Oceanicoccus sp. KOV_DT_Chl: one gene and its partner. The protein of the gene in region 1 interacts with the protein of each later gene in a pairwise test. Links are inferred from orthologs where the notes say so. Each region holds a gene or a part of one and is shown in the gene's direction. Other genes may lie near its edges.

The links.
Region 2: the proteins of UNITIG_RS14380 (region 1) and rlmN interact in binary tests that used the Escherichia coli proteins (3 or more experiments, as listed by UniProt). The link is inferred for Oceanicoccus sp. KOV_DT_Chl from one-to-one orthologs.

What each region holds. Positions count from the first base shown.
Region 1 is NZ_FQLF01000002.1:2,254,649-2,269,662, forward strand. Bases 1-2,802 are described here. They hold UNITIG_RS14380 (DEAD/DEAH box helicase), read left to right. Parts: upstream 1-647; coding sequence 648-1,958; downstream 1,959-2,802. Other genes in these bases: atzF (allophanate hydrolase), read left to right, coding at 1-464; UNITIG_RS14385 (hypothetical protein), read left to right, coding at 2,094-2,300; UNITIG_RS14390 (DUF4198 domain-containing protein), read right to left, coding at 2,433-2,802. In the rest of the region: more of UNITIG_RS14390, read right to left, coding at 2,803-3,263; UNITIG_RS14395 (HupE/UreJ family protein), read left to right, coding at 3,320-4,489; UNITIG_RS14400 (hypothetical protein), read right to left, coding at 4,554-4,931; UNITIG_RS14405 (hypothetical protein), read right to left, coding at 5,023-6,090; UNITIG_RS14410 (hypothetical protein), read right to left, coding at 6,220-6,915; UNITIG_RS14415 (c-type cytochrome), read right to left, coding at 6,957-7,277; UNITIG_RS14420 (thiamine pyrophosphate-binding protein), read right to left, coding at 7,274-9,250; UNITIG_RS14425 (hypothetical protein), read left to right, coding at 9,456-9,791; UNITIG_RS14430 (MFS transporter), read left to right, coding at 9,931-11,178; UNITIG_RS14435 (DUF4136 domain-containing protein), read left to right, coding at 11,268-11,846; UNITIG_RS14440 (tetratricopeptide repeat protein), read right to left, coding at 11,963-12,898; UNITIG_RS14445 (hypothetical protein), read right to left, coding at 13,196-13,426; UNITIG_RS14450 (DUF805 domain-containing protein), read right to left, coding at 13,507-13,872; UNITIG_RS14455 (DUF2238 domain-containing protein), read right to left, coding at 13,921-14,514; UNITIG_RS14460 (RDD family protein), read right to left, coding at 14,641-15,014. UniProt on the Escherichia coli protein: DEAD-box RNA helicase involved in the assembly of the 50S ribosomal subunit at low temperature. Exhibits RNA-stimulated ATP hydrolysis and RNA unwinding activity. Acts before DeaD.
Region 2 is NZ_FQLF01000001.1:374,271-389,265, forward strand. What follows is about bases 10,861-13,643. They hold rlmN (23S rRNA (adenine(2503)-C(2))-methyltransferase RlmN), read left to right. Parts: upstream 10,861-11,603; coding sequence 11,604-12,683; downstream 12,684-13,643. Other genes in these bases: ndk (nucleoside-diphosphate kinase), read left to right, coding at 11,068-11,496; pilW (type IV pilus biogenesis/stability protein PilW), read left to right, coding at 12,707-13,501; UNITIG_RS01765 (RodZ domain-containing protein), read left to right, coding at 13,494-13,643. Outside these bases: UNITIG_RS01690 (cytochrome c family protein), read left to right, coding at 1-213; UNITIG_RS01695 (CPBP family intramembrane glutamic endopeptidase), read left to right, coding at 265-1,098; rimK (30S ribosomal protein S6--L-glutamate ligase), read right to left, coding at 1,109-2,044; Fe-S cluster assembly transcriptional regulator IscR, read left to right, coding at 2,970-3,443; UNITIG_RS25385 (hypothetical protein), read left to right, coding at 3,493-3,642; UNITIG_RS01710 (aminotransferase class V-fold PLP-dependent enzyme), read left to right, coding at 3,590-4,639; Fe-S cluster assembly protein SufB, read left to right, coding at 4,677-6,113; Fe-S cluster assembly ATPase SufC, read left to right, coding at 6,161-6,940; Fe-S cluster assembly protein SufD, read left to right, coding at 6,937-8,193; UNITIG_RS01735 (iron-sulfur cluster assembly accessory protein), read left to right, coding at 9,488-9,844; more of UNITIG_RS01765, read left to right, coding at 13,644-14,408; ispG (flavodoxin-dependent (E)-4-hydroxy-3-methylbut-2-enyl-diphosphate synthase), read left to right, coding at 14,468-14,995.

The sequences.
Region 1 (15,014 bases):
AGGCTTGTGGTCTACCCATGGCGACGGGGAGTCACCCTTTACCTCAGCCAGCCATAGCAAAACAGGCTGCCATAGAATCAACAGTGGAGGTGGTTGTTTGTGGCGCGCATCTTGAGGGGCAGCCATTGAATTGGCAGCTGAGTGAGCGCGGGGCCACGCTTATGGCTAAAACCCATAGTGCTTCCAATTACTTATTGTACGCCCTCGCGGATGGTAAGCGGCCAGCGATGATGCGTGATGAAGATGATGGTGTGGCGATCGAAGTAGAGGTCTGGTCATTACCAATAGAAAATTTTGGCTCCTTCGTGGCCGGTATTCCGGCTCCGTTGGGGATTGGTAAAGTGGAGCTGGCGGATGGTCGTTGGTTGAGTGGCTTTATTGCCGATGCCTCGGGTTTGGTGGGGGCCAGTAATATCAGCTCCTATGGCGGTTGGCGGCACTGGCTGGCTGCGGCTAAAAGCTAGGGCATCTATACTTCAGGATCAATGTTTAGATTCCTCCGTTGAGTGTAAACGCCCGGTGGAGGTTTTATCCCTGACTCCCCCGCACCCCAATGTCTCCGTTTGCTACGATATTTATCCCCAAAAGTGGCGCTGAATCTGTAATACTTCCCCACCAGTATTATCATCTGTTTCAGGAATACGCCCTTGCCCTTGCTACACGATCTTTCCCTGCACCCCAAATTATTAAAAGCACTGGATAAACTCGGCTTTACCGAGGCCACACCGGTGCAGGCAGAATCTATCCCGGGGGCTTTGGCGGGTAAAGATTTGATGGTTTCAGCTGCAACCGGTAGCGGTAAAACCGCTGCTTTTTTACTGCCGTTGATCGACCGGCTGTTGAACCATGCCGCCCCTAACAGTGCCACCAGAGCACTGATCTTATTGCCGACTAGAGAGCTGGCGCTGCAAACCAAAAAGAACTTTGAGCAATTGGCCGCGTTTACCCCTATTAAGTGTGGTTTGATCATGGGTGGTGAGGCCTTCAAACATCAGGTAGCCACGTTACGAAAAAACCCGGAAGTGATTATTGCTACCCCCGGGCGACTGGTCGATCATATTGAAAAAGGTACTACCGATTTTCGCGATCTTGAAGTGTTGGTGCTGGATGAAGCAGACCGCATGCTGGATATGGGTTTTGCCATTGCCATGAATGCCATAGCCGATTGTTGTAACAAACAGCGCCAAAATTTATTGTTTTCAGCGACCTTGAGCCACAAGGGCCTGGGGCAAATTCTTAAAACCTTTAATCAACCCCTATCTATTGAGGTTGGTTCGCCTCGTCAACAGCATCTGAATATTCAGCAGCAATTAGTATTAGCCGATTCGATCAAGCATAAAGAGAAATTGGTTACGGCCTTAATTGCCGAAGAGCAGGCCCGCAAGGTATTTGTGTTTTGCAATACCCGCCAGCACTGTCAGCAATTAAGTCATGTGTTGAAATATAATAAACTGAAAGTAAATTTTATTCACGGCGAGATTTCGCAAAACGACCGCAAGCAAATTATGAATCAATTCCGTCAGGGCAGTATTGATGTGCTGGTGGCAACCGATCTCGCTGCCCGTGGTCTGGATATTGATGATGTGGATTTGGTTATCAATTTTAATATTGCCCAGTCCGGGGACGATCATATCCACCGCGTCGGAAGAACCGGGCGCGCAGGGCAGGAAGGCAAAGCTATTACCATTATCGATAGCAATGAATGGAATCAAATGTCTAGCATCGAGCGTTATTTAGGTATTCGATTCGAGCACAGAGTGGTTAAGGATTTAAAAGCGAATTATACCGGTCCTAAAAAATTGAAAAATTCCGGTAAGTCAGTAGGTGCCAAAAAGAAAAAGGTCTCTAAGGCAGATGCTAAGGCCAAGGCTAAATCGGCGAAGAAAAATAAAGCTGGTACAGGAAATTTAAAACCGGTGACGGGTGATGGTTTTGGGGTGATGCGGAAAAAGAAGTGACGCCAGAGTTCTGTTTTTTAGTGTAATTTTCCGCCTTGGTGCAATTAAATCAAGTAGATTTTGGATAGTAAATAATAAGTGCGCTAAGAGCTTGTATCGTTTGGCTATTGATACACCTATTTAGGAGTAATTAATTTGTTTAAATTAATTCTACAATCAATCGGCATTTTTATATTGGGTACAGCAGTGCTGGCTATCATTGCAAGATTCACTTTTCATGGTCAGTATGATGAAATGACCATAGTGCCGAAAATATTGATTGGGATATTATACTGCCTGCCGATTGTGGTTTCGGCCAGCTATTTTGTAAAAGGCTACAAGCTTACGGTTGCAAAAAAGTAGCAGGGAAAGAGCGCGTTTTTTTGCAACTTGGGGGTCGCATCCGATTTTGTGATCGGCTGAAATAGCTGTAGCGATAGCGTATGGGTTTGCTAATAGGGAAAACTGAGAAGCATTTCAATTTTTCATGAGGTATTACTTTGATTTATCAACGGCAAAACTGGTTGACGTCCATAAACTTTGCCATACCGCTTCAGTTGATGCGCTAAGTTCAGGAGAAGGCCTCACCATATGGACTGCGCTCACCATAAATTCACCACCTTGCAGCACTGGGATTACAATTTTACCTTGATCATCGGTGATTAATTGGGCTTCCAATACCTTGTCACCAATTCGGTTAAATATCAGTGCTTTTTTATTGGTAAAAGGTTTGCCTTGCCATAACAGTTGCAGGCTAATATTGTCCTGCTTGGCTGACAGCTGATAGGGATTGTCATTTACCACCCATTCAAAATCCAGACCTAATATTTGATCTTGCCCGTCGCCGTTACCGACCGCGATTAAACTTTTGACATAGCGTTTGTAGGCTTCAGTAAAACCGCTGGCGGGCAGTCCGCGTTGCTGATGTTCCGTCAGTACCCAGTCAAGTCCTGACTCGGTTAAAAACCCAGTGAATTTTTCCGGGCTTGGGTAGACCACAGTAGAGTTGTTAGAAATATAGGATGCTATATGTAAACCTTCACCTAAGGGGAGTTGGCTAAGTGCGGGTAATTGTCCAAATCGGGATTCGATCTCTACCGTTTTATTAGCCATGGTTAGTTCAAACGTCTCAAAATTAGTTTTGAAATAGCGCAGTGGTTCGCCTTTAAAGTGTTGCCCTACGCGTAAGTTCGCTTCAATCAATGAGCGCTCTTGTAACTGGAAGTTGAGCGGCTGTAGCCAAAATTCATGACTGTAACCGGTAATGCAGTGAAGGATTAATCCAATGAGTGATAATAGCTGTATATATAATTTGTTATTGCTCATAATAAGCACGCTAGCCCTGACTGAAATTAAATCAACTATAACATTTATTAGACATTATGAATTATTTTAAAAGCTTACAAATTGTTTTCCTGACGATACTTCTACTACTGAGTAACGCCCTTCATAGTCATGAAATTCGGCCTGCTATCATCGATGTTAATATCGCACAAAATGGCGAAATCCAGATACAGTTAATCGTTAATTTGGAGGCATTAATTGCAGATATCGGGCCGCAGCATAGCGATACGTCACAATCTGAAAATGCCGAATTCTATGACAGGTTACGAAAGTTATCGGCTGAGCAGTTAGCTGAAGAATTGCAAATTTTTTCTCCGCGCTTGCTACAGGATACTCAACTGCGTGCTGACGAGTTACCAGTGGTATTGGATATTATCTCTAGCAATATACCCGCCGTGGGTGATGTCGAATTGGCGCGTGATTCGGTTATTAACATGGCAGGGCAGTTACCGCTAACGGCGCAAACGCTCAGTTGGAGGTGGGGTGAGCGCTTGCCGTCGGCAGCCTTACGGGTTAGCACCAAGCAGCAAGCCGATATTTATACTGCCTATTTGCAAAATGGCCAAGCCAGTAAAAAGATTAATGTCTCTGGAATATTAGTGTCGGGTGGTAGTGCGGCAGCGCAATCAGAGATGGTTCAGCAAAGCAGCTTTGATATTTTTAACAATTATCTGTTAGTGGGCTTTACCCATATTTTACCCAAAGGTTTGGATCATATTTTATTTGTGGTGGGTTTGTTTTTACTGTCCACCCAGTGGCGGCCACTATTGTGGCAGGTGAGTAGTTTTACTCTCGCGCATACGGTGACGCTGGCACTGGGTATGTTAGGTATCGTGACCTTATCGCCGGCGATAGTGGAGCCATTAATTGCGGCATCGATCGTTTATGTGTGTGTGGAGAATATTTTTGCCGCTAAGTTAAGCCGTTGGCGACCGCTGTTGGTATTTGCTTTTGGTCTGCTGCATGGTCTGGGTTTTGCTGGTGTATTAACCGAGATTGGTCTCTCTAGCCAAAGTTTTGTTACCGGTTTGATTGCGTTTAATATCGGTGTTGAGTTGGGGCAGCTGACAGTGATTGCCCTGTGCTTTCTTATTGTGGGTTTTTGGTTTGGTAATAAACCCTGGTACCGGCAACAGGTCACGATACCCGCCTCAATAGGGGTTGCTTTAATTGGAGCTTATTGGTTTATCGAAAGAGTATTTTGGTAAAGCATTAAATCATAGGCAATAAAAAAGGGCTATTAAGCCCTTTTTTATTGCTGGATTAGAAAAATTAATAGTCAGTCCAGTCGCCGCCCTGAAAGCCGCAGCCAGTTTCCATTGATTCCCAGTCACCATCATAGTAAACCCACTTTACTTCGCCAGTGTCACAGGAGCCTTTGGCACCTTCCATAGAGCAATCACCTTTGGCGTGCTTAGAGTCGCTGTTGTCGTCAATGCTGCCTAATACTTTACAGCCAGCTGCATTAGCGGGTTGCTCACAAGTTTTTACTTGAGAATCCATCATGTTGTTTTGCAGCATATAGGTACAGCTACCATCACCGGCCTTGCCCTTTGGAGCACCGTCATCTTCGCTGTGTAGCCCGGCAAAAGCGCTGCTGGATAGGGCGATGGCTGCGGCTAGCGTCAAGCTTTTCGAGAATATTTTCATAAGAGGTCTCACCTTATTGTTGTGTGGAGTGAATGTATTGGTTCGATTACAAAATTTACTACTAGTAATACGATCATAGTATAAAAACGGATCAGGGTGCATCTACTTCGTGGCACTCATCCTCCGTTCTCGGGTTGCCATCGTCATCGCAGGTGATCCCTTCTTTGGCCACCCATAAGGGGGTTCCTGCAACAATCATTGTTGGTACCGCAATATACCCTTTGATGCCACCGATGGCTAAATCATTGAGTGGGTTAATAATGATATCAACTTGTCCTTTGGCAACCGCTTTCTCACAAACAGTTAAATCATTAACGTATTTGGTTTTGATGGTGTGCTTGGGCATAAATGCGCGGGCCGTCTGGGTAGTTAAGGGACCAGCACAAATGCGTACATTCGGGCGCGATACTAAATCGCTAAAATGTTTTATCTCTTTAACCAAAGGAGACTTTTCCGGAATATGAATATATTGGCTGGAAGCGGTCATGGTACAGCCGAAGCGACGTGAAATGCGGCGGCGTAAACCCTGGGTATTTCCACCTGTGGCATTCAATTGGGAAACAAAATCGACTTTATTCGCAGTTAATACCGACGTTGCTGGCAGCCGGCCCGGAGGCAGTACTACAGATTCAAGTTGCAGTTTGACGTTGTAGTGATTGCTAATTTCATCCAGTACCGCCTGTTGGTATTTTTGGCTGATGCTGGAAAAATACCATGCGGTATTAGCTGGGGTTTCCGGTACTCCCTGAGTGAGTTGACGAATCACGCCGCTGTCCAGAATATCTTTGAACATGCCTACAGGTTTTTCTGGCCAATGGGCGATTTCAGGTTGGGGTAGACAGTCGGCCATGCGCACAATGTATTGCTTGGCTGCACCGGGTTGGTTGCTGGGCTCAGACTCTAGAATGGCTTGATCTTTGCCGCTGGCTAACACTCTTACCCAGCCGGCATCAAAAGCGCGGATCAATTGTTCGCGGCCCTTCGCGGTTTCGGCTGCAGACCAGTTGCCATTGCGCGCGGGCAGTTCCTCTACTTTGGACATTGCGGCACCACCATGGGCACCAGCATAGCTAAAAGCGCTGAACAACAGTGCGGTCAGCACGGTGCTGGAAAACATAGTGCTTGGCAGCAAAGTGGCAAGCGTGTTTCGAAACTGCATCCTTAGTCTCCGGATATGGCTACTGATATTAAGCAACTGAACTCTAGTGCCCTAATATAATCTTTGATCCCGTAATGATGTGCAAGACTATGTAAAGCTTTGTTAATTATCGACTTCATTGGGCAGAAATTAATACAAACTCTTAATAACCCGGTGGGCCAACTCCTCTCCCAATATTTTCCCAAACATGCCCAGGACCGGGTTGTGTTGCATTGAGAGTTGCTCGAAATGCTGCGCGCGTAATTGAATTTGCGCCAGACTGGAGGAATCGACCGGACCGATATTGTTTGCCCAAATAATCAGCCATTGTTGCATGTAGCTTAGTGCTTGTTGTTCTAGCTCTAGTTGCTTGGCTGGCTCGGCGTCAGTCATAAAAAATAGCGGTGAAATATAATTACGTAACCATAAGCCCTGTGGCGGCGTGAGATGAAATTGCTGCATAGCCTGCAGGTAATGTTCACTGAGTGGTTGATAGTATTGCTGATAATAGTCAGGCGCTGTGGCTAAGTCGCGATGAGGAAAAAAATCCATATCAAGATGCAGCTTGTCTCCCATTAAGCTGAAGTCACTGCCGAAACGTGGCACGTCATAGTGGTATTCGGGTTTGATTACCACAAGCGATGCCACCATGCCAGGGCCAGTAATAAACTCAGCGATGACCATTTTAGCAATTCGTAAACCGCTGAAAACAAAAACTGATCCTATCTTTTCACCCTGTAAAGTGTTGATTGTGTTTAAGTCTTGATAGTCTGCGTTTAGTGTTAATTGCAGAGGGGCGGCAGTTAAGTCGTAAAGTTGCTGGCTTAAAGCATTTTGAAAGATCATTGAGCAAAAATTCCGAAAATTATTGATTAATTGTATTAAAGTCAGGGTTGTGTAGACAAAATAATATCGACTAACTCTCGTGCCTGTGGCTTTGATAGCGTAGGGTGAGCGATCATCATTTCATTGCCCCACACACCGCTGCCACCGTTAATAATTTTATCACTTAGATAGTGTTGCTGATCTTTTCCACCGTAACGTTGCGCTATAGCCAAAAAGCTGGGACCAACGCCAGCCTCTGTTAACGTGTGACAGGAAAAACAATCGTAGTCATCAAAGACATCCAGGTCATTGGCCACTGCGCAAAAGGGCAGTGCGGTGACGAAGACAATTAGCCAATAATATGAAATTGTTTGAGGGATCACACTTTTTTATCTCGCAGTGCCGCAATATCAATATCCGGGTGCCAGTTATCGTTGGCGCCTTTTCCTTGTTGCATGATTTTGGCGTCGATTAAATAGGCTTTGCCACCTCGATTGGCTATAGCGGCGCGTTTCAGTGCTGCGGTCATCTGTTCGGGCTTGCTGGCGCGTTCAGCGGCGACGCCGAATGATTCCGATAATTTAACAAAATCCACCGGCGGGTCGCCCAGATAGCAACTGATGTCTTTCCATAAATGACGGCGTGCTTTATCTTTAGCCAACGGCGAAAATGCGTAGATGCGTTCGCGTTCACCGTCATAGGCCTCGTTATCAAAAATGACAATGGTAATAGGTATTTGGTGACGAGCGGCCATCCAGAGTGTTTCACTTTGACCAAACAAGAATCCGCCATCACCCAATAAGCAAACCACTTGTCGGTCAGGTTGAGCGACTTTAACACCCAGTGCAGCACCCACGCCCCAGCCCAAAGCAAAGCCGGTAGTTTGGCCGATAAGCCGTTTTCTCTTGCCGGCTTTTTTATCGCTGTAAAAATTTAACCACTCTAAGGGTGTGCGATTATTGAGTTCCGAAACGATGATGGCATCTTTTTCCAACTGTTGCTCCAGTTCGTAACCGACACGATCCCAGCTCATTGGTGAACTATTCCAGTCGGCTTCAGCCTGTTCTTTTTGCTTGCGCTTTAATTTTTCAAACTTTTGTTGTAGTGCTTGTAAGCGAGGCGCGCTTATTTTTGCTAAAGCCTGTTCGCTAATCATGGTTTTAATGGCACTTTTAAGTGCAATAATCGTTTCTTTAATGCCACCGGCAATAGCAATATCCGTTGGTGAAATATTACCGATGTCACTGTACTCCAGCCGGGCGTGAATAATATGGGCTTTTGCTGGCGGTGGTGGAGCGATAATCCCCCAGCTTGGCATTTCGCTACCCAAATTTAAAAAGACATCTGAGCCAAATAATCCGCGTGGTGCACCAGGTCCATAAAAACCTGCGAATAATGGGTGGTTAAATGGGAAGTCACCATAAACGGAGTACCCTTGACTAACAGGAGCGCCGAGCATTTCAGCTAGTTCAATAATCTCATCTACTGCATGAGCGCGAGTGACTTCGTGGCCGACATTAATGTAGGGGCGCTTGGCATTAACCAGTAATTTTGCTGCGGCATTAATCAGTTCGGGTTTGGGTTGCAGATTAACATCAACCCGGAAAAGACTTTGCGGGTAGACTGTTTGTTTTTGGCCACCGTTATCCAGTACATTACGCGGGTAGCGGATATGGACCGGACCGCCGGGTGGTGTGTTTGCCATTTTTAATGCGCGACGAGTAAATTCACTAACACGTTCAATATGGTGTATCTCCCAAGCCCACTTGGTAAACTGTTTCATCGGTTCAATCCAGTCATCCATTTGCTGAAATTGATTGCGGCCGCGATAGTCGGTGGCTTGAGCATCTGAAAATACCGCGATCGCAGAGCGGTCTTTCCAAGCGTTATAGAGGTTGTTCATGGCATTGGGTACAGCAACACCCGGTAGAAAAAGTGCTGCTGTTTTACCGCTGGCCAGCTCATAACCGTGAGCCATAGCGGCGGCCTGCCCTTCCTGCAGGGCGAGTACGAATTTAATTTGCGGACGCAACGCCAGGGCATCGAATAATGCACTCATGCCGGTAGCTGTGGTAGCAAAAATATATTCAACATCAGCGGCCAGTAAAGTTTCAACTAACACATCCGCGCCGGTGCCTTCTACTATCTTGCCAGCACGCGGCAGCTGTTCTGAATCTGATTTGTCATCAGCGACCATTTTCGCCATTGATTGCGCGGCAGTACCTGACAAACCCAGTGCCATAAGCGCCTTGCCAAAGCCTCGCCGAGAGAGTTTGCCGTCCAATAACTGTTTCACGGCGAACTGTACGGTTGAGTGGTCGTCAGGGCTTGGGGTGTCTGATGGTAAGTCTGCCATAGTGCCGATTCTGCTTTTAGATGTTTGCGCTCAGTATATGATCAGCCTACACAGGAATAAATGTCCTTAACACTCTTTACCATATCTTTACTGTTAATGCGGTTATTTTTGCCGGCATTGATAATAAGATATTTCAAAGTTCGCGTGGCGTGGGAAGCAATACGTGGCGGCTCGTCAATACTGGATAAAATGTAGTAGGTCTATAATGAAGAACACCATCACGTCGAGAAAAGCGATAGCCTCTTTAGCTACGTTGCTATTAGTGACCCCATTGGGTGCCTATGCCGGCAGTTGTAATTTTGTGCAAGAAAATATGTTTGCGGGTCCATTTAATGTCTGTGCTAGTCCTGTTGATGCTGGGCGTTGTGAAGAATTTGGTGATGAAGGCTCTAATGCTGACGCTAATTATACTGATGCAAGTTGTGTGACCGATAAGGTCATTGGTACATGTGTGATGGAAGAGTACACGCTAATTTATTACAGCGGTGAAGCTGACTCTCTGGAAGTGGGTTGCAGTTTTCAAGGTGGTAATTGGAAGTAAGCATTTAGGCGTCTAGCCATTCTTTATCCAGTAGCATTTCTGCTGCTGGGGTCTCTCCTATTAAATCTCTGTTATTACACTATCAACTTAAGATAAACATCGATACATTAACGCTATTTTGCTAGCAGTAAATTTCTTGATGCTGGCAAACATGCTAATGGTCTATGGATTGGTGTTGATGATGGAAAAATCTACTAGTGCCTATTTCAACCGCAATGTTCTATTGCTGACATTGGTGCAGGCGTTGGCTATGAGTATTAGCCCCGCGCTTATTTTTATTGGTGCCATTATTGGTGGTCAATTGGCGCCTACGCCAGAATGGGCAACTTTACCAATTGCGGTTATGGTAATCGGTACAGCGTTAGCCGTGTATCCCGTGGTGAGTATGATGCAGCACTTCGGGAGACAGCGGGTGTTTATTGCTGCGCTAATGTTAATGGCAGCAAGTTGCGGGTTAATAGTGTTGGCTTTGCAATGGCGGAGTTTCGTGCTGTTTTGTACTGCGGTTATTCTTATAGGTTGTAGTTTGGCGGCGATTCAACAGATTCGCTTCGCGGCTATGGAAAGCGTGCCAAATCAACAAAAACCCACAGCAGCATCAATGATTATGCTAGCTGGTGTTGTCGCTGCGTTTCTTGGCCCTGAAGTAATGGTTCGCGGTCAAAGTTTAGCGGCAGTAAATTTTGTTGGCTCTTTTGGTCTATTATCTTTGTGTTTTGTTATTGCTGCTGCAATATTGTTGAATTATCGGCAGCCGTCGGCCCCAACATCGACTGCGCAGCCTGTTGCATCCGCTACGCTGCCACAGCTTTTTTCACACCCATTATTTGTAGTGGCATTGACCGGCGCAGGTGTGGGCTTTTTGTTAATGAGTTTCGTCATGACAGCGACCCCTGTCAGCATGCATGATCACAATGGCCACAGCCTGAGTGATACTAAATGGGTTATTCAGTCACATGTCAGCGCCATGTTTTTACCTTCGCTGGTGCTACCCTTGTTAATAAATCGTTTCGGTATAGCTACCATGATGGTGATGGGGTTGGGTTGCTATGCAATTATGGTAGTTGTTGGTTTGTCAGGTGTAGGAGTGTTAAATTATTGGATTGCATTGATATTTTTAGGCATAGGTTGGAATTTCTTATTTGTGTCTGCTACCAGTTTACTACCGCAAACGCATAAGCCGGAGCAACAATATAAAGCGCAAGCAGTTAATGATACCGCAGTATTTTCGATGCAAGCGATAGCGGCCTTAAGTTCGGGTGTGGTATTAAATTATTGGGGTTGGGAGTTTTTATTATGGACTTGTGTGCCGGTTATAGTGGGGCAATTAATACTCATTAAAATTTGCTATCAGCGGATGGCTGCTATTAATAAAGCTGTCAATTAATAAAAGTGACGGGCAATATTGCTTAGAGTTGTTAACCGGTTATTACCGTGTTAGTTTGCCTGCACATAAATGACAGGGGTGTTGTAAGTATGTTGCAAATTTTGAAAACTGTTTTTTTAGTCATGTTGATTGCTGCTTGTGCTAATGGTCCAGAATTGAATTATGATTATTTGTTGGATAGAGATTATTCTTTGCTAAAAACCTACCGTTGGTATGATGATGTGTATAGCTCCAAAGAGGCCGAGTATCGGAGTTATAATGCTTCAGACAAACGTGTCCGAACTTATATTGATCGTGAGTTAATTGCTAAAGGTTACCGCCTATTGAATGAAGGTAAAAGTGACTTTTTAATTAATTACCATATTTCAAAACAAGAGCGATATTCGAATAGTCAATTTAATGATTATTATGATAGAGGGATGCATGGTGCCGTGTCGACCGGCACCATGGGAACTGCAGTTGCTGTGGGCTATAGTAGCGGTAATAATGAGCCTCGTACTTATAAAGAGGGCACCGTGGTGATTGATATTCTAGCCACTGCTGATAATAAAATTATTTGGCGTGGTATTGCCGAGGGTAGATTACCTAAAGAACTATCCCAGGCTAAACGCAATCATATAGCGAATGAGCTCGCTAAAGAAATGCTAGCGGAGTTTCCGCCTAAGTAGTTTTTATAGCAGCATACACATGGCTTGATGCTCAACAACTATTGACATTATTCATTGAATATAAATAATTTACCAATAGCAATCAATAGAGTACACCAGTGATGATAGGCGTAGTATTAATTAATGGCTAATAGATCTTCTTGAAGTAAAATTCTCGCTAAAAAATCCTCAAATAAGGGTTCATCAGCCTTTAGATTTATGGCTTTTAGTACTAACTTTTTCGCTAGTAAATAGTCGCTCGACAGTTCTGCCTCCTTAGCCAAAGAATAAAAATAATAAGGATTTTTTTGGCGGAGTTTTCCTAACCTGGTTAAGAAAATCTCGGCATTATCCGTCTGACCCTGCTGGTCATACAGTGTGGCTAGATTATTGATTGCCGCATAGGCGAACGGATCAATGGCTATAGCCGTTAAATAGCTTTTTTCGGCTTCAATTAATTGCTGGTTGGCTTTATAGGTCGCGCCTAAGTTAGACCAAAAGCTGGCTTTTTGCGGAAATAGTGCAATTGCCTTAGTTAACAGTCGATAGGCTTTATAGTGTTCGCCATTAGCTAGGGCTGACATAGCCAGGTTGTTATAAAATAAACCGGCAGCTTGCTTGTCGCCAATGGTTGTTGCTTGAATAGTTCCTTGTAACCGGCTGCTATTGATTTCAACCACAAGACGTTTATTGGTAGATAAATCGATAACAGAATTAACATGAATGTTCATTGATACCATCGCACCGTTTCGGTCCCACTGCGGATATTTTTCTACTATTTGAAAGTGGGCTTTTAATCCATAATGCCTGGCGAGTGCGATATAGGCATTGGCAAAGCCAAGGCAGTTAGCACTTTTTTGTTGAAGCACGTGTTCAGCAGTGAGGGTGTCAGTAGCAAAGTATTCAATGCCAAGGAAGGCAGGGCTAAGTAATACTTGATGGAGCATTCGCGCCCTAAATTCTGCCGGTTGGGAGTGGTTAATATAGCTATCAAAATACGCGATAGTACCCGGGTTTAGTAACAGTGGAGTGTAATGTTCATTCTCGGCAAGGGCTTGTTTTGGACTTTTCATGCCAGCGTCAGTTTGAAAATCTGCAATGTGCTGGAATGAAAATGTAGATTTTGGTATTCCGATGCAACCGTTTAGTACCAACAGCGAGAGAAGAACGCTGCAAAAGCCCAGACGTTGATAGAACCAGAAAATAGACAATCTGACACCTTAATAGCGACTTGGAGAATTTAATTATAACGTTAGCAGTTACTTTCCGAATGATTAGAAAATTGTATTGAAGGGGGTTTATATAACTATGTGTTCTTTACAAGTAGAATCTAATGCGGATGGTTGGCAATCGGCTGGAAATATTACCCGTTAGCTGTGTTGAGATAGAATAAATTGCTCTTTGGTATATTGCTTCAACAGCGTTAGAGGATCAACGTTTTGTAGAACGCCGACGCCGTGAGGGTAAACTAAAGAATACTCCTGACCGATTAATTGATCATTCTGATAGACGCTGACAAAGACTGTGTGAAAGTCACTGCGAGTCCTAAGTTCGTAGTGCTGATTATTGAATTGAAATATTTCAATGTCGTGATGTTGCATGGTAAACCTTGCTTGAAGCCCCTGATAAAAGTCAAGGGGGGTAATTAAGCCTTGCCCCCCAAAGCTACAGCAGAAATAGCTTAGTCTGCGAGTTTCGGTGAAGCGCCGTATTCATTATCAGCCTCGCTGTCGAGCAGCATAAAGACGAGTAATATCAGTGCGCCTATTAAGGGAACTAAGGCAATTAGAATCCACCAGCCGCTGCGACCTGTATCGTGCAGCCTTCTGATACCGACGGCTATAGAGGGTATGAGCACTGCCAGTGCATAAAGCCCGCTTAATAAGCCTAGCCCGGTTTCAGGGCTTAGGCTGCCAGTTAAACCATCGATAAAAGTTAGTACGATACTAAAGATCAAGTTAAACAGTACAAAGTTCCAGTACTCCTTTCGACGAGCTCGGCCACTGAATTGTGCATATTTTTTTAATACTTCAAGATACCAGTTCATAGTTTTCTTCCTTGTTTCCCCGTTAAAAATTCAGGCAATTATGGGGAGTTAATTACCTGAGAGTGAATTTTTAAGCTGATTATCGTGAAGACGGGATAGCATAAGCAGTGAGCAGATGGTGCCTAACAATGCCATCGCCATATCCGATTGCGTATCCCAAATATAACCTTGCGTGCCTAAAAACGCTTCGGCGTTTTCGCCGGTGGCAAGCGCCACCCACCATTCAATTAGCTCGTAAAAGGCACTAAAGGCTAAACAAATAGATATGATAATAAATCCCATCCAGATGCTGCCATTCACTACCTGACGGCGGAGTAATATTTCACGTGCCACGAGTGCGGGCACAAAGCCTTGAAAAAAATGGCCGACTTTATCGTAGTTGTTTCTTTCGGCGCCAAACAAACCATCAAAAAAAGGCACTTCGGCATAGGTGTAATGGCCGCCTATCATGAGCACAATGCAGTGTAATAACACCAGGCTATAAAGTATGGGTGTTAGTTTGAACGATTGAAAGCTTATAGCAAGCAGGATTACAGCGATCAGTGCAGGAGTAACTTCAAGAAGCCAGGTGAACTGATCTTTGGGGTTGATACCTGACCAAACTAAAAAGACAGTAAATATTATTATCCACAGGGCTCTAATATTTTGACCCTCCTTATCGGTTACGTAAACTCGATGTACTTGATAGTCGGCTTGGTAAAAGCAGTTTAGCGCACACTAAATTATCTGCCAGGCTTTAAATTCAGAGTTGGTGTTTATAGTATGCGATTAGTTATTTTTAATGACAACACTTTTTGCTAGCTTGTCATGCCACGCTTGTTTTTTTCTATCCCAGATCACCCAAAAAAAACCAATGCCAAAAGGTAAGGCAGAAATAATATAGGCGAAGTATCGGATAAGGGATTGTAATGCTGTCAATTTTTGACCGCTGCTAGCGTCAACAACGGCGAGGTGGAAGATTAGTTTCCCGGGTGTTCCTGCGCGGTAGCGCCAGAATAAAAGAGTGGCAACAATTGGCAGTACCCAGCTTATGAAAATGTCAATATAACCTAATACAGGTGGGGCGTTTTCTGCTAAATAGGCTTCGCCATAAATAAGATACAGTATCGGTGCGGTGAAGGCCAACAGAATAAATGTATCAG
Region 2 (14,995 bases), on another replicon or contig:
CCGCAAGGCGTCACGGGACAATGGCGCACAGAAGGTGACGGACGCAAGCAGGATAAGATGTGCTATCACCTCGATAATGTGCCAGGTATGGAGGGCCAGTTGAGTGAGTGTTTTGCGCTGGTGCTGATGTTTAATCCTAGAGTCGGTGCGCGCTGGCCTTCACGTTTTGAGCAGGGTAATACTTACTGGGCTGAAGTGACCGAAGGGCGCTAACTTACTTTTTATTTTGTTGCTAAAAATAATGATGTAGTGGGAAATAGAAACATGACAGCCATTGAAACTGAGCGAGCGTTCGCGCCTAAATCTTATGCCTTTGTGATCTATATATTATTGGCGTATGGCTTTACGTGGCTGCTTACTGTGCCGCTGATGTTATCTATAAGGGGCGTCATTAGTATTCAGTTACCGCATAGTTTGGAAATGTTGGCAGCCTTTGGGCCGATGCTGGCGGCATTGGTAGTATGTCGTCACTATGCTGGTGCCGAAGGTGTTTATCAATTATTACGTGGTTTTGGTCGATGGCGGGTTGGCGGTTACTGGTTGATTTTTTCTATTGTTAGCCCTTTTTTTTTGCTGGGATTTGCCGCGATGATTGTTGGCGTTAGCAGTGGTAGCTTTCCAGATTTTGCTAGCACCGGAGTTTTGCAATTATTAACCCTTGCGGGGCTGTATAAAATAGTTGTGGTGACCGGCTTGGTACAAGGTGTGGGTGAAGAGCCCGGCTGGCGAGGATTGGCGCTGCCTTTTTTACGTGGTCGCTATGGCCCTATTGTTGCGTCGTTAATTTTATTTCCTATATGGTTTTTTTGGCACTTGCCAATGTTTCTATCGCGGCCGGAATTCGGAGTGGCACAGTTTTTAGGGTTTGCTCTGGGTATTTTATCCGCGACCATATGGTTGACATTGCTATGGGACAAAACCCAAAGTATTTTGATTGCAGTGTTATGGCATACGTTAATTAATATCGCTCGCAATATTGCCCTGGCTGTTTCGCCAGCCCTGTTTATGACGATAAATGTGACGGTACTACTAGGCGCTATACTGATTGTTATTTACTGGATATTTTATGCTAAAGCTGCCAACTCGGGTGTTAGCTAGTTTGGAGCATCTAAGCACTGGCTTCGGCGTTAGCTATTTCCGGTAGCTCTCGCTTCCATTTTAATTTCTTTTCAATGGCAGCGATGATCATGCCAGCAATATCTTTACCGGTGGCCGTCTCGATTGCTTCCAGCCCCGGCGATGAATTGACCTCCAATAACAAGGGGCCTTCTTTTGAGCGGATAATATCAACGCCGGCGATTTGCAAGCCCAGTGCTTTGCTGGCTTTTACTGCCATCAGTTTTTCTTCCGGGGTTATTTTGACTATCTTTACTGAACCGTCCACATTAGTTTTGGGACGAAACTCTCCCGGTACTGCTTTGCGTTCAATTGAGGCGACTACTTTATTATCAATGACAAAACAGCGCAGATCACGGCCGTTAGTCTCTTTAATAAATTGTTGTACTAGCAAATTGGCATTGAGTGATTTAAATGCGTTGATAACACTTTCCGCTGCCTTTTTGGTTTCTGCTACCACCATACCTTTACCCTGATCGCCATCAAGCAATTTAATAATCAACGGTGCACCGCCGACCATTTCGATCAAGTCATTGGTATCCATGGGGGAATTGGCAAAACCAGTAGTAGGGATGTTGATGCCACTTTTCAACATCAGCTGGAGTGAAAATAACTTATCTCTTGCTTGAGTCACTGCGCTAGAGCTATTGGTGGTGTAAATGCCCATGCTTTCAAATTGGCGAGCGAGTGCCGTGCCGTAATAGGTGAGGCTAGGGCGAATTCTTGTCACTACTGAGTCGAGGTCGTCGAGCAATGCGCCACCCCGGTAGTGAGCTTCGGGCTGATCGGCATCTAATTTCATATAACACTGCTTGATATCAATAAACAACATTTCATGGCCGCGTTCTTCCCCGGCTTCGAGTAGACGTTGATTGCTATAAAGCTCTTCATTGCTGGCCAGCAAACCAATTTTTAGACCGGTTTTTATGGTTTCTGTCTGGCCATAATATTGTTCGATTTGCTGTTTGTTGATGTCGCCCAGAATACAGCGCCGAGCGGGATCGATAATTAACCGTTTTTTCATCGCTTCCCGCCCCAGCAGCATTCTAAAGCCCATCGAGTCACGGTTGGCGAGTGTCAGCTCAACTTCCCAGACGTTATCACCTAGCTTGAGTTGTGAGGAAATGACAAAGCGGGTTTCCGGCACGCCACTGGAGCTTTTAACGGTTCGTTTGTCCAGTATGGGGCGCTCACAACGGATGACGGCTTTGCGGTTGTTTTGTACCGGATGAACTTCAAAACTGACCCAGGGCACTCCATCTCTACGAAATTGATGAATGTTAAAGGCGTGGATGGATGAGGTTTTGGCGCCGGAGTCAATGCGGGCTTTGATAGCGGGTACACCCAATTCCGGGAATGAGCACCACTCGGTGCTTCCAACAATCGTTTTTGCTTTTTTACTATCCATTCTTTGCCTGTTATTAAATTAATTAAGAGCGCTTTTCTAATGGAGAAGAATTCACCGAGCATTACCTGGTTGGATGGTAGAGCGGTGTCCGCAACGCCCCAAAACCCGCAACCTCCGAGATAATCTGGACGCCAACTCTACTAAAATCCCATGCTATTAAACAGCAGCAATCCTGTTTATCTTAATTGGCTGATTAATACTGTGGTAAATATTGATGTTTATCGTCTTGGGGCGTTGGCTGGGCTGGTGAATAGGATTGCTAGGCCTTTACAAATCTGTATAATGCCGCGCACTTCGCAAGGTTATTAATAGCAGTATTCTTCCACTTGCGGTCTAGCTTTCCATTCTTAAGGTAAATCCTACTAAAACAGTAGGTTATATACTTGACTAAATTAGTAGGTTATTGCATAGTGGCGGCCACTCTCATTGTGCCGGAATTTCTATTATGCGTTTAACAACAAAAGGCCGATACGCAGTTACTGCGATGCTCGATTTGGCGATTCATACGGATTCAGGCCCCATCAGTTTGGCGGATATATCCCAGCGGCAGGGCATCTCCCTGTCATATTTAGAGCAGTTGTTCGCTAAGTTGCGGCGTGGTGAGTTGGTAAACAGTGTGCGTGGTCCCGGCGGCGGTTATTTATTGAGCCGCAGTGGCGCAGAAATTTTTGTCGCCCAGATTGTTGATGCCGTTAATGAGACAGTCGATGCCACGGGTTGTGGTGGTGACGGTGATTGCCAGCAAGGTGAAAAATGTCTAACGCATCATTTGTGGTGTGACCTTAGCGATCAAATACATTCCTTTTTGAGCAGTATCAGCCTGGCTAGTTTGGTGGATCGCCATGAGGTGCAAGAAGTATCTGCACGTCAGGATCGTGATAAAGCCGAGTCTGCTATCCCAGTAGCGACTGTTCTTTAATCGTTTATAGCGTTCCAGTATTGAGAGTAAAGATAGTAAAGAGATAGCCATGCAGCAGCCCATATATTTAGATTATGCCGCGACTACGCCTGTCGATCCTCAGGTGGCGGCAGCTATGAGTCGTTGCTTAACGATGGATGGCTTTTTTGCCAACCCCGCGCTCGCATATCTATGGCTGGCAGGCAGAAGAGCAAGTTGAAGCGGCGCGGCGAAATGTCGCTGAGCTAATAGCGTGTGATCCGCGCGAAGTCGTTTGGACGAGCGGGGCGACTGAGTCAAACAACCTGGCGCTGAAAGGGGTAATGGAAGCCGTTGATTTTAATGGTCACGTGATTACCTCAGTAACCGAACATAAAGCAGTGATCGATCCGGTTAATTGGTTGCAGCAGCGCGGCGTAGAGGTGACCTGGTTGCATCCTGACAGTAATGGCGTGATTCGTGTTGAGCAGGTGCGTGAAGCTCTTAGGGAAGATACGCGGCTGGTTAGTTTGATGCATGTGAATAATGAGACAGGGGTGATTAATCCAGTTGCCGAAGTGGGTGAACTGTGTCGCCAACAGCAAGTCTTATTTCATATAGATGCAGCGCAATCGGCAGGCAAGTTGCTACTGGATGCGCAGGCTTTACAGGCAGATTTGATTAGCTTATCGGCACACAAGTTTTATGGCCCGAAAGGGGTGGGAGCACTGTATGTACGGCGTGAAGTGCAACCGCAGCTTAAGCCTCTTATTCACGGTGGTGGTCATGAGCGCGGTATGCGTTCAGGTACCTTGGCGACCCATCAATTAGTAGGGATTGGCGAGGCGGCAAAAATCGCTGCTACTGTGGTTGCTGATGAGGCGATTCACATTGCCAGTTTGCGCGATCAAATGTGGCAGGGTATTGCCGATTTACCCGGCGTGCGGCGTAACGGTGACACCGCTCAGATAGCCCCCGGACATCTAAATGTCTGCTTTAGCGGCGTTGATGGTGAAACATTATTGCTATCGCTGCGGCAATTGGCGGTGTCCAGCGGCTCGGCTTGTACCTCGGCCAGTATGGAGCCGTCTTACGTTTTAAAAGCGATGGGCTTAAGTGATGAAGATGCCCATAGCTCGATACGTTTTTCATTGGGGCGTTTTACTAACGCTACGGATGTGGCGCAGGCCATTGACCATATCCGCACCATTTACACACAGCTACAGCAAACGGCCTAAGTTGTTTACGTAGCAATTTATAGAAAGAGTTAACACCATGACAGAGCAAATTAATCAGGCGTTAAAACGTGAATACGAAGCGGGGTTTATTTCGGCTATAGAGTCGGAAACCTTTGCTCCCGGTTTAACCGAAGATGTGATCCGGCGTATTTCGGCGATGAAAAATGAACCGGAATGGATGTTGGAGTGGCGCTTAAAAGGCTTTGCGATCTGGCAGGAAATGGAAACGCCAGAGTGGGCGCATGTGCATTATCCGGAAATTGATTTTCAAGCGATATCTTATTATTCTGCCCCCAAAAGCATGGCGGATAAACCCAAGTCTTTAGAAGAAGTCGACCCTGAATTATTGGCCACGTATGAAAAGTTAGGCATTCCACTCCTTGAGCAGCAGATGCTGGCAGGGGTGGCGGTTGATGCGGTGTTTGATTCGGTATCGGTGGTGACCACTTTCCGGGAAAAACTGGCGGAATCCGGTGTGATTTTTTGTCCCATCTCTGAAGCCTTGCAGGAATACCCCGAGCTGGTAAAAAAATATCTCGGTTCTGTGGTACCGCAACGTGATAATTATTATGCCGCGTTAAACTGTGCAGTCTTTACTGATGGTTCTTTTGTCTATATTCCTAAAGGCGTGCGTTGCCCAATGGAGTTGTCGACTTACTTCCGCATTAATGAACAAAACACCGGACAATTTGAGCGCACTTTAATTATTGCTGATGAAGGTAGTCACGTTAGTTATCTGGAGGGGTGTACTGCTCCGCAGCGCGATGAAAATCAATTGCACGCGGCAGTAGTGGAACTGATTGCTCTGGATGATGCTGAAATAAAATATTCCACCGTGCAAAACTGGTATCCCGGTGACGAGAACGGCAAGGGTGGTATTTATAATTTTGTGACCAAGCGCGCCGTCTGCCATACCAATGCCAAGGTCTCCTGGACACAAGTCGAAACTGGTTCCGCAGTAACCTGGAAATACCCTAGCTGTGTATTGCGCGGCGATAACAGCGTCGGTGAATTTTATTCCGTCGCGCTGACTCGTGGCATGCAGCAAGCCGACACGGGTACCAAAATGATTCATATGGGTAAGAACACCCGTTCAACGATTATTTCCAAAGGTATTTCAGCGGGTAAGAGTAATAACAGCTATCGCGGTTTGGTCCGCATGGGACCGCGTGCCGATGGCGCGCGTAATTTTACCCAGTGTGATTCGCTGTTAATTGGTGACCAGTGTGGCGCCCATACATTTCCTTATGTCGAATCCAGAAACCCTACCGCCATTGTTGAACATGAAGCCACCACGTCAAAAGTGTCAGATGATCAGATGTTTCTTTGTCAGCAGCGTGGCTTAAATGCAGAAAAAGCCGTGTCGATGATCGTCAATGGTTTTTGTAAGGAAGTCTTTAAAGAATTGCCGATGGAGTTTGCCGTAGAAGCGGGCAAGCTGTTAGAAATTAGTCTGGAAGGATCAGTCGGTTAACTTATAGTCACCGAAATTATCCGACCAAAATCAAGGTATTAAACAATATGTTGTCGATTAAAAATTTACAAGCCAGTGTCGAAGACAAGCAAATTTTGAAAGGTCTTACGCTGGACATCAAGCCCGGTGAAGTGCACGCGATCATGGGGCCAAATGGCGCCGGAAAAAGTACCTTGGGCTATGTGATTTCCGGTCGTGAGGGTTACGAAGTCGATGGCGGTGGTGTCACTTTGAATGGTGTCGATTTGTTAGAGTTGGATGCTGAAGAACGTGCTCGCGCCGGTTTGTTTTTAGCGTTTCAATACCCGGTAGAAATTCCCGGTGTCAGCAATATGGAATTTATGAAAGCCGCGGTGGATGCCCAGCGCCAAGCGCGCGGTGAAGAGTCGTTAAGCTCAAGAGAATTTTTAAAAATAGCCAAAGAGGCTTGCGCCCAAGTCAATTTGCCTTTGGATTTTTTAAAGCGTGGCGTTAACGAAGGATTTTCCGGCGGCGAGAAAAAGCGTAATGAAATCATGCAGATGATTTTATTAAAGCCCAAACTTTGTATTCTTGATGAGTCAGATTCAGGTTTGGATATTGATGCTTTACAAGTCGTTGCTGAAGGCGTTAATAGTCAGCGCTCTGAAGGTAGAAGTTTTATTGTAATTACCCACTATCAGCGCTTGCTGGATTACATCAAGCCTGATTTTGTGCATGTGCTGTCTGACGGCAAAATAGTAAAAAGTGGCGGCGCTGAATTAGCTCATGAACTAGAAGATCAGGGTTATGCCTGGTTGGTTAAAGGGCCGGAATCAGAGCTGGATTCGCAGGAGCAGTCTGCATGAGCCAGTGGTTACTGAATGCAGTAAGCCGTGCCGAAGCGGTAGATGATTGGTTGGCGCCGAAGCGGCAGGCATCACTACAATTGTTGCGAGATACGCAATGGCCAACGCGTAGGACCGAAGCTTGGAAATACACGCCGTTAGTGGCAATTGCTGATTCGACATTTACCAGTGCGGCGAATCACGCGAAAGTCAGCGTCGACCCTGTCGAGAGTTTAAACAGTATCGATTTGATATTTGTTGATGGAGAGCTGGTGACGCCGGTGGCCGACAATTTACCCGCTGGCTTATCGATAACAGCTTTTGCCGAGGTGTCTGCCGAAGATAAATTGTGGGCAACAGAAACGTTTAGCAATGCCAAGCCGCAGCGGCATTTATTTGGTTTGGTCAACGATGCGTTAGCGACCTCGGGTTTATTAATTGATGTAGCGGCAAATGCTGACATAGCGCAACCGCTGCGAGTAGTTGTCAGATTAAGCGAAGGTTGTGAGGCCCATACGCGGATATTGGTGCGTGTCGGAGAGAGCGCCAAAATTGCTGTGGTTGAAGATTTTGATGGCAGTGCGCCAAGCTTTAATACCGGCTTTGCTGAATACGACATCGCTGCAAATGCTGAGCTTGAGCACTACCGTTTCGCCTTGCAGACTGGTGAGGCACTATCTATTGGTGGTAGTCACTTTAACTTGGCGGCCAAGGCAAAGCTCAATAGCACTTTGGTTGGGTTTGGTAGCAAACTTTCAAGACTCGATGTTGATGTCAATTATTGTGGTGAGTTCGCGGAAACGCAGATGAATGCCATTTACTTGCTTGATGGGGAAGAGTTGTTTGATTTGCATAGCACTATTGAACACGCAGTTCCTAATTGTACTACCGAAGAAAATGTTCGCGGTATTGTGGCTGATCATGCTCGTGCCGTGTTTAACGGTCGTATCCATATTCATCGCGATGCGCAAAAAACGCTGGCCGAATTGAATAATCGTAACTTGTTGTTGTCGCGTAATGCCGAAATCAACACCAAGCCTGAGCTGGAAATTTATGCCGATGATGTGCGTTGCGCGCACGGCGCTACGATTGCCGAGATTGATAAAAAGGCCTTGTACTATTTACAGTCGCGGGGCATTAGCAAGGCGCAGGCACAAGTTATGCTGAGCTTTGGTTTTATCAATGAGTTGGTTGATCAAATGCCGAATACCATTTTGGCTGAGTGGTTGCGGCCACAGTTGCGTGAGCGTTTTGCGCAAATGGAAGTGAAATAAAGGTTGGATGATGAGTGTTGATATGAATACCGTGGCAGTTGCAACTTCAGGATTTGATGTTGAAGCTATTCGTGCCCAGTTTCCCATTTTGGCTCGCCAGTTAAATGGTAAGCCTTTGGTGTATTTGGATAACGCTGCAACTACTCAGAAACCCCAGTGTGTGATTGATGCGCTGGTACATTATTACACCACCTGCAATTCCAATGTGCATCGTGGGGCTCATCAGTTGGCCGATGAGGCCACGCGTTTATATGAAGGTGCGCGAGATATTATTGCGGATTTTTTGCATGCCGCTAATCGCTGTGAAGTTATCTGGACGTCGGGCACTACTGAATCGATAAATGTCGTTGCTAACGGTTTGTCCCAGTTGCTGTCTGCAGGTGAGGAAGTGTTGGTGACAGAAATGGAGCACCACGCTAATTTAGTTACGTGGCAGCAAGCGTGTTTAAAGGCCGGAGCGACCTTGAAAATTGCGCCGATTAAAGACAGTGGCGAATTGGATCGCGATGCATTTAGTCAGCTGCTTTCCAGTAATACTAAGTTGGTGGCGTTTCCTCATGTGTCGAATGCTTTAGGTACATTGAATCCGATCGAGGAACTGACTGCAGAAGCGAAAGCTGTGGGTGCCTGGGTTTTGATTGACGGTGCACAGGGTGTTGCTCATGAGTCCGTTGATGTGCAGGCGTTGGACTGTGACTTCTATGTATTTTCAGGGCATAAATTATTTGGTCCCACTGGTGGTGTGTTGTGGGGGCGTGAGGAATTATTGACCGATTGGCCGGTATGGCAAACCGGTGGTGAAATGATTGCCGAGGTGACTTATCAAACTGCTCGCTGGAATGTATACCTTACAAGTTAGAAGCAGGTACCCCAATATTGCCGGCGCGATTGGTATGGGGGAGGCCGTACGCTGGTTTTCGCAACTGGATATTGCTGCAGTGCAGACCCATGAGGCGGCACTCTTGGCGCACGCGACCGAATTAGCTCAGGCAGTTGATGGCTTGAAGTTAGTAGGCACTGCCCCAATAAAGTAGGGGTGTTGAGTTTTGTGATGGCGCAAGGACACCCGGCAGATATAGGCTTTCTATTGGATCGGCAGGGTATTGCGATCCGCACCGGGCATCACTGTGCTGAGCCTTTGATGGTGAGGATGCAAGTACCCGGTACTGCCAGGGCATCTTTTTCGCTCTATAACACATTGGCTGAGGTTGATGCCTTATTTGCCGGTTTAAACAAAGTTAAAACAATGCTGGGCTAAGTCGCGGGCTTGGTGTTACCAGTTGATGGAGTAGATATGACAGTTGCAAGCTTTGATCCGAATGCCCAAACGGTCAGCATGACCGAGGCCGCCTTGCGCCATTTTGAGCGCGCGTTGGCTGGCAAAGAAGGAAAAATTGTTCGTTTAAGCACTAAGGAGAGTGGCTGTACCGGCTATGCCTATGTGTTGGATTTGGTCGATGCTGCCGAGGACGGGGATGTGGTATTACAGCCCAATGATCAAGTCGGCTTGGCGGTTGCCGCCGATGCCATGGCGCTGCTGCACGGTACCGAAATAGATTATGTGAATGAAGGTGTGAATAGCGTTATTAAATTCAATAACCCCAATGTGGTGGCCGAGTGCGGCTGCGGCGAGAGTTTCAGCGTAGCCTAGCTGCAGGAAAACAATATGCAGCAATCGATGGTAGTAACCCAGCGCGACTGTCCCGCGCGGCGCGTCCCTTCCGGTGAGCCGGTAATTATTCCTGTTGGGCAATTTATATCGATCAACCAAAGTCTAGGGGTAACTATACCGTTACCTGGCAGGGCAATATGCTGCGGATTGATGGCACCGATGCTGAGGCCATTGGGCAGCAGCCGGAAGTGCTGGAGTTTGTTGATGATGGCAGCGGCCAAATCAATGAGCAGCAAGTCTGGCAGGCGCTGGATAGCATTTTTGACCCTGAAATTCCGATCAGCCTGGTAGAGCTGGGTCTGATCTATAAAGTGGCGATTGACCAGGCTGCCGGTCAGGTCAATATCACCATGACCTTAACTGCCCCCGGTTGTGGAATGGGGCCGGTATTGGTCAGCGATGTCGAATACCGGACCGGTAAAGTGCCTCATGTCAAAGCGGTAAAGGTAGAGTTGGTGTTTGACCCACCCTGGAGTCGTGAAATGATGAGTGAAGAGGCCCAGTTGGAAGCGGGATTGTTTTTTTAGCGGCCTTTATGGCTCAGAACCCCGCAGCACAATGGCAATACGGCGAGTTTAAACATGGTTGGCAACGATGGTTAGTACTGACGAAATCCTTGAAGATTTATCCTTTTTTGACGATTGGGAAGAGCGCTACAAATACATTATTGATCTGGGTAAGGATTTACCGGCAATGGATGCGTCTCTGCATACCCCGAGCGATTGGTCAAGGGCTGTCAAAGTAACGTCTGGCTAGATGTTCAGGTTGATCAGAGTGTGCTGAATTTTACCGTTGATAGCGACGCAGTTATTGTCAAAGGTCTGTTGGTGCTGGTGATGGCGGCATTTGATGGTAAGACCGCAGCGGAAATTACCGCTTTTGATGTCGATGGCTACTTTCGCCAGCTCGATCTGGAGCAGCATTTAAGCCCTACTCGCGGTAACGGTCTGAAGTCGATAGTGGCGCGTATTCAAGCTATCGCCAAGGCGGCGCAGGCAAGCTGATTGTCTGTGTGGCAGCCAGCCAGAGAATCCTCTAAAAATATCTCCTAAGTGCGTATTATTTATACTATTTTTCCGTAAATGTGCGTATAATTTGCGGCTCTAAAATTTCGTCGATTGGGCAGGAACCTAATCGCCAATTTACCCTCTCAAGCTTCGGTGAGGTATTCGCCGGATTAAGATTAAATGACGGAGTCTCCAATGTCAGTTGAACGTACTTTTTCTATTGTTAAGCCCGATGCAGTTGCCAAGAATGTTATCGGTGAGATTTACAGCCGTTTTGAAAAAAATGGCTTAAGCATCGTTGCAGCAAAAATGCTGCGTTTAAGCCGCGAGCAAGCTGAAGGTTTTTACGGCGAGCATAAGGGTCGTCCGTTTTTCCCCGCTTTGATTGAGTTCATGACCTCTGGCCCGGTAGTAGTGCAGGTATTGGAAGGCGAAAATGCTATTGCCAAAAATCGCGAGCTGATGGGTGCTACCAACCCTAAAGAAGCCGCTGCCGGTACAATCCGTGCTGATTTCGCTGAATCAATTGATGCTAATGCTGTTCACGGTTCTGATTCTCCAGAATCAGCAGCGCGCGAAATTGCTTACTTCTTCGCGACTAGCGATCAGTGTGACCGGGCGTAAGCTCAAGTTGAATGATAGATGACTGACCCTGTTCAGCACGCATCAGTCGATGCAAACACGAAAGCCCCAGCAGATAAAACCAATCTGTTGGGCTTTCGCGTGAACAGATGGAAGCATTTTTTCTGTCTATGGGGGAAAAACCTTTCCGTGCCCAGCAAATACTGAAATGGATCCATCATCAAGGTGTCGATGACTTTGATCAAATGACTAACGTCAGTAAAGTATTGCGGGAGCGGTTAAGTGAGTGTGCTGAAATCCGGCCCCCTGAAATTGTTTCGCAGCACGACTCGAGTGACGGTACCCGCAAATGGGCGATTCGCGTTACTGGTGGCAGTTTAGTAGAAACTGTATTAATTCCTGATGGCGAGCGCGGTACCTTATGTGTGTCGTCACAGGTCGGCTGCAGTCTGGATTGCAGTTTTTGTTCAACCGGCAAGCAAGGGTTTCAGCGTGATTTAACCGCTGCTGAAATCATCGGCCAGGTTTGGTTGGCCATAAAATCCTTTGATGGCTTTCCCTCTACCAATAAGCGTATTGTTACCAATGTGGTAATGATGGGAATGGGTGAGCCGCTATTGAATTTTGACAATGTCGTTGCTGCGATGAATATCATGCTGGATGATTTTGGTTACGGGATTTCAAAGCGTCGTGTGACGCTGAGTACTTCCGGCGTAGTACCTGCACTCGATAGATTGGCTGAAGTTGCAGAAGTGTCTCTCGCTATTTCGCTGCATGCGCCTAACGATACTTTGCGTAATGAACTGGTACCGATCAATAAGCGCTATCCTATCGCAAAATTATTAGCATCCTGTGAAAACTATTGGTCCAAGCAGTCGGATACACATCGCGTTACCACCGTCGAATATACGTTGATTGCCGGTGTTAATGACTGTGTCGAGCAGGCAAAAGAATTAGCCGTATTGCTGAAAGATTTCCCCTGTAAGATCAACCTGATTCCCTTTAACCCGTTTTCATTGTCTGATTATCGCCGTCCCAGTAAAAATGCCGTTGATCGTTTTTGGAAAATACTAAATGCAGCGGGTTTTGTTACCACCATTCGCAGCACCCGCGGTGATGATATTGATGCTGCTTGCGGACAACTGGTGGGTCAGGTGGCTGATCGCACGAAACGTAGCGAACGGCACAGAGCGAACTATACTCAAACTCAGGTATTAAATGTTCGCTAATGAAAGATAACGGGATATGGGTAATGAGGTTTCAACATAATAAAGTGATTAGAGTGCTGGCTAGATTATTACTGCTGTGTTCATTGTTAGGTTTAGCCGCTTGTGTGACCACAGAACGGGGTGGAATAGGCGACAAGCAAGATGATGTGAAAGCGCTGGAGTATTCTGTGCAACTAGCGCGAACCTATATTCGCGAAGGTAATTGGCAGGCAGCCAAGCGGCATTTGAAAAATGCACTGGAAATTGATGATACCTCCTTTGAGGTCTATGAGGCATTGGCCTTGGTGTTTCAAAATACCGGCGAATTCGAGTTGGCTGAAGAAAATTATAAAAAGTCGATTAGGTTAAATGGTGATTTTTCCCGGGTTAGAAATAATTACGCCACATTTTTATATTCTCAAAAACGTTATAAAGAAGCCACTGAGCAACTGGAAATCGTTGTTAGCGATACCTTGTATGAAAGACGTGCGGCTGCCTATGTGAATTTGGGGCGTGCCTATATGCAGTTGAATAAACTGAATAAGGCCGAAGAGTCTTTTAATCGAGCTTATTTAATGCAGCGCCGGAATTACGCCTTGATGTATCAACTGGCTGATGTGTATTACCAGTTAGGCGATTATCCAAAATCACAACAATATTATGACGCCTATCAAGCGCAGGCAAAAAAACAGCCCGCCGAAGCGTTGTGGCTGGGGATTCGCTTAGCCGATAAGTTTGATGATCGAAATAAGCTGTCGAGTTTTGCTTTAGCGTTGAAAAACTTATATCCAACCTCAAAAGAATATTTGCTGTATAAGGAAGCTTTTGGCAATGAATGATGGTGTCGCTTCAATGATTGATGAGCTGTTAGCAGATAGTCCTGGGAATGCACTGCGCAAGTCTCGTGAAGCTCAGTCTATGACTGTTCGTGAAGTGGCTGAACAATTGCGGTTGTTACCGCGTCAGGTAGAAGCGCTTGAATCTGACGATTACGCTAACTTGAACGGTGATATTTTTTGTAAAGGCTATTTAAAGTCTTATGGAAAATTGTTGGGTCTGAATACTGATCTTTTAATCGAAGCGTATTTACAAGTCCGTCCGACGGTTTCTACTAAAACAAACTATGCACCTAAAAATTACGGGCCAGTTCAAATTCAAACGCTGGGTAAAGGCCATTCTCTTCAATATTGGTTTTTGGCTGCCACTCTGCTTGTTATCGCGATTTTGTGGTTGGTATTGGGGGGTGATAGTAGTGCGGAAAAAAATGTAGTGGTTGAGAGTACTGAAGTTATCGTTGATCAGCAGTTAGCAACTGATGCCGAAACTGCGGCCATTATGGCTGGTAGTGCTATTGATCAGGAGTCTGCTGATGACATGATAGCAGCGCCCACCGCGACTGATACTTTAGTCGCGGAGGCAGTGTCGCCAGTATTATCCCAATCAACAACAAACGGGCAGCCAAGGCTGACGTCAGCAGGCGCAGAAAGCGTTGAGTCCGAGGCTAAAAGCTTGCTGAATTTTAGTTTTACCAATGATTGTTGGGTTGAAGTGAAAGATAGCAATGACACAGTTATTTTTGCAAATTTGAAGCGTGCCCGCGACACACTTGAATTGAGCGGTGCAGCCCCCTTTAAAGTATTGCTGGGTTATGCACCCGGGGTTAGCCTTGATTTTAATGGCGACCCGGTGACGATTACAGTGAATGAGGAGAATAATTCAGCACGGTTTACTGTCGGTCAGTTATAAGTTTTTTGTATTTTACAACGTTGTAAAGGCTCGTAAAGCGCCAGAGGTTAGTAGCAGTCATGCAGATGGAATCCCCCATTAAACGAAGAAAAACTCGCCAGATTATGGTGGGTAATGTAGCGGTTGGTGGTGATGCGCCTATTTCGGTACAGAGTATGACCAATACTGATACCTGCGATGTAGCTGCAACGGTGGCACAAATTAAACAGTTAGAAGCTGCGTGTGCAGATATTGTAAGAGTGTCAGTGCCGACCATGGACGCAGCCGAGGCTTTTAAAAAAATTCGCCAGCAAGTGAGTGTGCCGTTAGTTGCTGATATTCATTTCGATTACAAAATTGCCTTAAAAGTTGCAGAATACGGCGTTGATTGTTTGCGGATCAATCCAGGTAATATTGGGCGCGATGATAAAGTGCGCGCAGTTATTGATGCTGCCAGAGACAAAAATATTCCTATTCGTATTGGGGTAAATGCCGGTTCTTTGGAAAAAGAATTGCAACGTAAGTACGGTGAGCCAACCCCGGATGCCTTGGTGGAATCGGCCATGCGCCACATTGATATCCTCGATAGTCTGGATTTTCAAAATTTT